2 linked regions of the Geminicoccus roseus DSM 18922 genome follow. The main gene of each other region encodes a partner of the protein of the gene in region 2 in a complex. Links are inferred from orthologs where the notes say so. Each region holds a gene or a part of one and is shown on either strand. Other genes may lie near its edges. The genes, in order: xseA and GEMRO_RS0123365.

What was found.
Region 1: the proteins of GEMRO_RS0123365 (region 2) and xseA are in contact, whole or in part, in a cryo-EM structure (PDB 8TXR), measured with the Escherichia coli proteins. The link is inferred for Geminicoccus roseus DSM 18922 from one-to-one orthologs.

The regions. Positions count from the first base shown.
Region 1 is NZ_KE386572.1:2,747,260-2,750,434, forward strand. What follows is about bases 13-2,875. They hold xseA (exodeoxyribonuclease VII large subunit), read right to left. Parts: upstream 2,242-2,875; coding sequence 784-2,241; downstream 13-783. Other genes in these bases: mazG (nucleoside triphosphate pyrophosphohydrolase), read right to left, coding at 13-787; GEMRO_RS0113855 (Uma2 family endonuclease), read left to right, coding at 2,316-2,875. Also shown: more of mazG, read right to left, coding at 1-12; more of GEMRO_RS0113855, read left to right, coding at 2,876-2,894; GEMRO_RS0113860 (aspartate-semialdehyde dehydrogenase), read right to left, coding at 2,938-3,175. UniProt on the Escherichia coli protein: Bidirectionally degrades single-stranded DNA into large acid-insoluble oligonucleotides, which are then degraded further into small acid-soluble oligonucleotides.
Region 2 is NZ_KE386572.1:4,731,825-4,735,065, forward strand. Bases 313-3,241 are described here. They hold GEMRO_RS0123365 (exodeoxyribonuclease VII small subunit), read right to left. Parts: upstream 1,934-3,241; coding sequence 1,691-1,933; downstream 313-1,690. Other genes in these bases: dxs (1-deoxy-D-xylulose-5-phosphate synthase), read right to left, coding at 313-760; GEMRO_RS0123360 (polyprenyl synthetase family protein), read right to left, coding at 791-1,678; GEMRO_RS0123370 (histone deacetylase family protein), read right to left, coding at 1,930-2,889; thiM (hydroxyethylthiazole kinase), read left to right, coding at 3,081-3,241. Outside these bases: more of dxs, read right to left, coding at 1-312. UniProt on the Escherichia coli protein: Bidirectionally degrades single-stranded DNA into large acid-insoluble oligonucleotides, which are then degraded further into small acid-soluble oligonucleotides.

The sequences.
Region 1 (3,175 bases), 2.0 Mb from region 2 along the record:
TGGCCTCGTCCCACCAGGCATCCAGCTCGTCCAGCGTGCAGTCGGCCGGGTCGCGGCCGGCTGCCCGGGCGGCCGCCTCCACTGCGCGGAAGCGGCGCTCGAACTTGGCGTTGGTGCCGCGCAGCGCCTCCTCGGGATCGACCTTGAGGTGTCGGGCGAGGTTGGCCACCGCGAACAGGAGGTCGCCGATTTCCTCGGCCTGATGGGCGGGATCGGCCGCTTCCTCGACCTCGGCCAGTTCCTCGCGGATCTTGGCGACCACCGGCGCCAGCGCCCCCCAGTCGAAGCCGACCCGCGCCGCCCGCTTCTGCAGCTTCTCGGCCCTTACCAGGGCGGGGAACCCCACCGGGATGTCGTCGAGGATGCTGGCCGGCGCGGAGGGCAGGCCCTTGGCGGCGCGCTCGGCGGCCTTCAGGTCCTCCCACAGGCGGCGCTCGCCTCCTTCGGGAAGGGCCTGGCCCTCGAAGACATGCGGATGGCGCCGGACCATCTTGTCGACGATGCCCGAGGCGACCGCGTCGAAATCGAACAGGCCCTGCTCCTGGCCGATCTGCGCCTGGTAGACGACCTGCAGCAGGAGGTCGCCCAGCTCGTTCCTGAAATCGTCCAGGTCGCCCCGCTCCAGGGCGTCGCGGACCTCGTAGGCTTCCTCGATCGTGAAGGGTGCGATCGTCTGAAAGGTCTGCTTCTGGTCCCAGGGGCAGCCAACCACCGGGTCGCGCAGGATCCGCATGACCGCCAGAAGCCGGTCGATCGGCCGCTCGTCGTCGGGGACCGGTACGCTCACAGCAAGGTCCCCTGCACGGGTTCGGGCGCGTCGCCCCGCCTGGGGCGGCTGCCGGTGCCGACGGCCAGCTCGCCGTCGTGGAAGACCAGCGACAGCCTGCCCTCCCGGCGCGCCGTCTCCACGTCGCTGACCACCTGGCCCGTGGCGGCCGAGCGGACCAGGGCATAGCCGCGCTCCAGGACCTGCCGATAGCCCAGGCTGTCCAGGAGCTTGCCCTGCGCCTCCAGGCGGGCGTGGTCCCGCTCGATCTGACGGCGTGCCGCAGCGGCAAGCCGCTGGCCCCGGTCCTCCAGCATCGGCGTGGCCCGGGCGATCAGCGCCAGGATGTGGGCCGGCACCAGCCGGGCAGCCGTGCGTTCCAGGTGGCGCTGCTCGGTCTTCACCAGCCCGCCAACCAGCTCGGCCATGCGGCGGTTCAGCATGTCCAGCCGCTCGGTCTTGCTGCGCAGCACGTCCTGCGGGCTGCGCAGGCGCAGCCGCTCGGACAGGTCGTCCAGGCGCTGCGTCGCCAGGTTCAGCAGCATGCGCGGGTCGGGCAGGCCGCGCGCCGAGCGCTCCAACTCGGTGCGCCGCCGGTTCAGCTGCGTGACCGCGGCCGAGCGGCTGCGTCCCTCCAGCACGGAAACCCGCTCGATCAGCTCCAGGCGTACCGGCACCGCCATCTCGGCGGCGGCGGTGGGGGTGGGGGCCCGCCGGTCGGCGGCATGATCGGCCAGCGAGGTGTCGGTCTCGTGGCCGACCGCGCAGATCGTCGGGATCGAGCAGGCGGCGATCGCGCGGACCACCATCTCCTCGTTGAACGGCATCAGGTCCTCGATCGAGCCGCCGCCGCGCGCCACGATCAGGAGGTCGGGGCGCGGCACCGGGCCGCCGGGCTGCATGGCGGAAAAGCCCTGGATCGCGGCGGTGATCTGCTCGGCCGCCTGCTCGCCCTGGACCAGCACCGGCCAGAGCAGGACCCGGCGCGGGAAGCGGTCGCCCAGGCGGTGCAGGATGTCGCGGATCACCGCGCCGGTGGGCGAGGTCACCACGCCGATGACGCGGGGCAGGAACGGCAGCGGGCGCTTGCGCGCCGCCTCGAACAGGCCCTCGGCGGCCAGCCGGCGGCGGCGCTCCTCCAGCATCGCCATGATGGCGCCAGCACCAGCCGGCTCCATCTGCTCCACCACCATCTGGTAGGTGGAGCGGCCCGGATAGGTGGTGAGCCGGCCGGTGGCCACCACCTCCAGCCCGTCCTCCGGGGCGAAGCGCCAGCGCTGCACCGAGCCGCGCCAAGCGACAGCGTCCAGCCGGGACTGCTGGTCCTTCAGGCCGAAATAGGCATGGCCCGAGGCGGCCCGCTTGAAGCCGGAGATCTCGCCCTTGACCCGGATCAGGCCGAACGTGTCCTCGACGGTACGCTTGAGCGCGCCGCTGATCTCGGAGACGGTGTATTCGGTGAGGTTGGTCGCCATGGGTCCTGGCTTGCTAGCAGCCCCAAACGTTCCCGTCAGCCCGTGCCATGGACGGAGCGGCAAGGAGAGGTGCGATGGCGCCGGCTTCGAATGATCTGCCGAGGATGAGCTTCGAGGAGTTCATGGCGTTCGAGGGCGAGCCGGACGCCCGCTACGAACTCTACCAGGGACGGCTGGTCGCCATGGCGATGCCGCACGGGCGGCATGCGCGGATCGCGCAGAATGTCGGCAACGTCATGGACCGCCGGTCGTCCGATCCCGACCGTTGCCTGGCGTACCAGGGCGCCGGGCTGGTGATCTCGGAGAGGGACGCGACCTACCTGGTCCCGGACGTGATCTTCGCCTGCACGGCCCCCGACCGGCGCGGCCTCATGCACCAGGCCGCCATCATCGTGGAGATCCTGTCGCCGTCCACGGCGGCGAACGATTTTCGCGCCAAGGTGCCGGCCTACCAGCAGATCGCGGGCGTGGAGGAGATCTGGCTGGTGGATGCCGGCCGGCGCTGGGTGCAGCGCTGGCAGCGGCACGGGCAGGACTGGGTGGTCGCCCTGCCGGTCACCGGCGAGGACAGCTTCGAGAGCCGGGTGCTGGAGGGACGGGTGCCGCTGGCGGAGCTTTATGCCGGCGCACGCTTCGACGACGAGGAGGCCTGAGCGCGGCGGCATAGAGCTCCGCCGCGCTCGAGGCCGGCCTGGATCAGACCAGGCCGTCCTCGACCAGGGTCTCGGCGATCTGGACGGCGTTCAGCGCCGCCCCCTTGCGCAGGTTGTCCGAGACCACCCACATGTTCAGGCCATAAGGGACGGTGTCGTCCATGCGCAGGCGCGACACGAAGGTGGCGTACTCGCCGACCACGTCCTTGGGCGTCGCGTACTGGTAGTCGTCCGGGTCATCCAGGACGTTGATCCCCTCGAACTCGTGCAGCGCCTCGATC
Region 2 (3,241 bases):
GGCCGTCGACCGGGCCGACATAGTAGAAGCCCAGCTCCTCGAACAGCGTGCCGCCGGTCGCCATGCCGCGGGCATACTCGTCCGCCCGGCGCGCCGCGGTCTGCAGGGGCCTGGGCAGGCGCTTGACCACCCTTTTCGCGACATCGCGCAGCTCGCGGAACTCATGGCTGGCCAGGACCCTGGACAGGTAGCCGCTCATCGCCCCGGTGGGCGGCGCGATCGACATGTCGTTGTCGTTCAGGATCACGATCAGCCGGCTCTTGGAGATCCCGGCATTGTTCATGGCCTCGTAGGCCATGCCCGCCGAGAACGCGCCGTCGCCGATCACCGCCACCACGTTGCGGTCCTGCTCGTTCAGCCGGATCGCCTCGGCAAAGCCCAGGCCCGCGGAGATCGAGGTCGAGCTGTGCGCCGCGCCGAACGGGTCGTAGGGGCTCTCGCTGCGCCGGGTGAAGCCGGACAGGCCGTCCGGCTTGCGCAGGGTGCGGATCCGGTCGCGCCGCCCGGTCAGGATCTTGTGCGGGTAGGCCTGGTGGCCGACGTCCCAGATGACGATGTCGCGCGGGGTCTCGAACACGTAGTGCAGCGCCACCGTCAGCTCGACCACACCGAGGCCGGCCCCCAGGTGGCCGCCGGTCACCGAGACGGCGTCGATCGTCTCGGTGCGCAGCTCGTCGGCGATCTGGCGCATCTGCGACTTGGGCAGCCGGCGCAGTTCATCCGGCGTGTTGATTCTGTCGAGCAAGTGGGTGTCGGCCATATACCGTCGGCTCCAGGACGTGCGCTGGGTTCAGCGATCGCGCGTGACGACGTGGTGGAAAAGGGCGTGGAGCAGCGTGACGTCGCCCGGCAGGCTGTCCAGGTGGGCACGTGCCGCCTCGCCCAGCGCCTCTAGCCGTTCACGCGCGGCTTCGGCACTGGTCAGGCTTACGAAGGTAGTCTTGCCGCGGGCGGCATCCAGCCCGGCATCCTTGCCGGTGAGCGCCTTGTCGCCCTCGACGTCCAGGAGGTCGTCGGTGATCTGGAACGCCAGGCCCAGGCAGCGCGCCCAGCCCGCGACATGCTCGCGCAGTTCCGGGGACGCGCCGGCGATGACCGCACCGGCATCGGCCGAGAACGCGATCATCGCACCGGTCTTCAGCTGCTCCATCCGCTCCAGGCCCGCCAGGTCCGGCGGCGTTTGTTCGCCCTCCAGGTCGAGCATCTGCCCGCCGCACATGCCGGCCAGACCGGCTGCCTGGGCCAGCCCCGCCACCAGCGCCACCTTCGCCTCCGCGCTCAGATAGGGGTCGCCGGCGATCCAGCCGAACGCCGCCGCCTGCAGGGCGTCGCCCGCCAGGATGGCGGTGGCCTGGTCGAAGGCCAAGTGGCAGGTCGGTCGGCCGCGGCGCAGCGAGGCGTCGTCCATGGCCGGCAGGTCGTCGTGGATCAGCGAGTAGGCATGCAGCACCTCGGCCGAGGCAGCGGTGGTTTCCCAGCTCAGCGCCTTGGGATCGGCGGCCAGGGTCTGCGCCACCGCCCGCACCAGCGCTGCCCGCAGCCGCTTGCCGCCTCCCAGCGCCGCATAGCGCATCGCCTCGGCGAGCCTGGGTGCGGCATGCTGGGCCGGGTCGCCCAGCAGCCGGTCGATCTCGGCCTCGACGATCTTGGCGGTCTCTTCCAGGAATGGCTTGAACAAGGCGGCCGCCGATCAGCGCGCAGGATCGAAGGGTTCGACCCGCGGCTCGCCCGCGGCGTTCACCGACAGCTTCTCGACCCGCATCTGCGCGTCCGCCAGCTTCTGCCGGCACAGTTCCTTCAACGCGGTGCCGCGCTCATAGGCCGAGATCGCCTCGTCCAGGTCGAGCTGGCCCCGCTCCAGTTCCTGAACCAGCTTCTCCAACTCGCTCAAGGCTGCCTCGAAGCTCATGTCTTTGGTGTCGATGTCGCTCACCGGGCCGTTTTCTCCTGCTTGGCGCGCTCTTCGCCGGCCAGCGCCCGAAGATGTGCCACCACGCTCGTCTCGAGCGCGTCCACGTCGTAGCCGCCTTCGAGCACCGAGACCACCCGCCCCTGCGCATGTCGCTCGGCGACCGCCACCAGTTCGCTGGTGATCCAGGCGAAATCCTCCTCCACCAAAGCGAGATTGGCCAGGGGGTCGGCGCGGTGCGCGTCGAACCCGGCGGAGATGAACAGCAGTTCCGGCCGGAACCGCTCCAGCGCCGGCAGCACCTGCGCCTCCACCGCCTGGCGGAAGCCCTCCCCGTCGGTGCCCGGCGGCAGCGGCACGTTCAGGACGTTGCCGTGCGCGCCCCGCTCCGAGGCGGCACCGGTGCCGGGATAGAGCGGCCACTGGTGGGTCGAGACATAGAGGGTTTGCGGGTCGTCCCAGAAGATCTCCTGGGTGCCGTTGCCATGATGGACGTCGAAGTCCACGATCGCGATCCGCCCGATCCCATGCGCAGCCCTGGCATGGGCGGCGCCCACCGCCACGCTGTCGAACAGGCAGAACCCCATCGCCTTGTCGCTCTCGGCATGGTGGCCGGGCGGGCGCATGGCGGCAAACGCCCGGCTTGCCTCCCCCGCCAGCACCGCGTCCACGCCGGCCACCGCCCCGCCGGCCGCACGCAGCACCGCCTCGCGGCTGCCGGGCGAGACCACCGTGTCCGGATCGAGCCGGACCAGGCCCTCGTTCGGCATCGCTGCCAGCGTTGCCTCGACATAGGCCTGTCGGTGCACCCGCAGGATCTGCTCGACCGTGGCCGGCGGGGCCTCCCGGCGGACCAACCAGGCGTCCTCGATCGACCGGAGCGCCGCTATCACCGCGTCATGGCGCGCCGGGCGCTCGGGATGGCCTGGGCCGGTGTCGTGGCCGCGGGCGGAATCATGGGTGAAGACCAGGACGTTCACGTCGAGACGGCTCCCTCGGCTACGATCGGGTTGGGCCTGCGCCAGCCAACCCCAGCGCCGATCCATGCCCGAGGTTGACATCGGTCGGGAAGCCCCCATCCTCAACCCCGCCACGGGGTGTTCGCCGAGGATGGCGGACTGAGATCAAACCCATCGAACCTGATCTGGGTCATGCCAGCGAAGGGAGGCCAATGACGTCGTCCGACCGGATCGGACGGGTGCTCGACGCGATCCGGACGCGTCGCCCGCTCGTCCACAACATCACGAACTACGTGGTGATGAACTCGACCGCCAACGCCCTGCTGGCCGTGGGCGCCTCGCCGGCCATGGTCCATGCGGCCGAGGAGGTCGA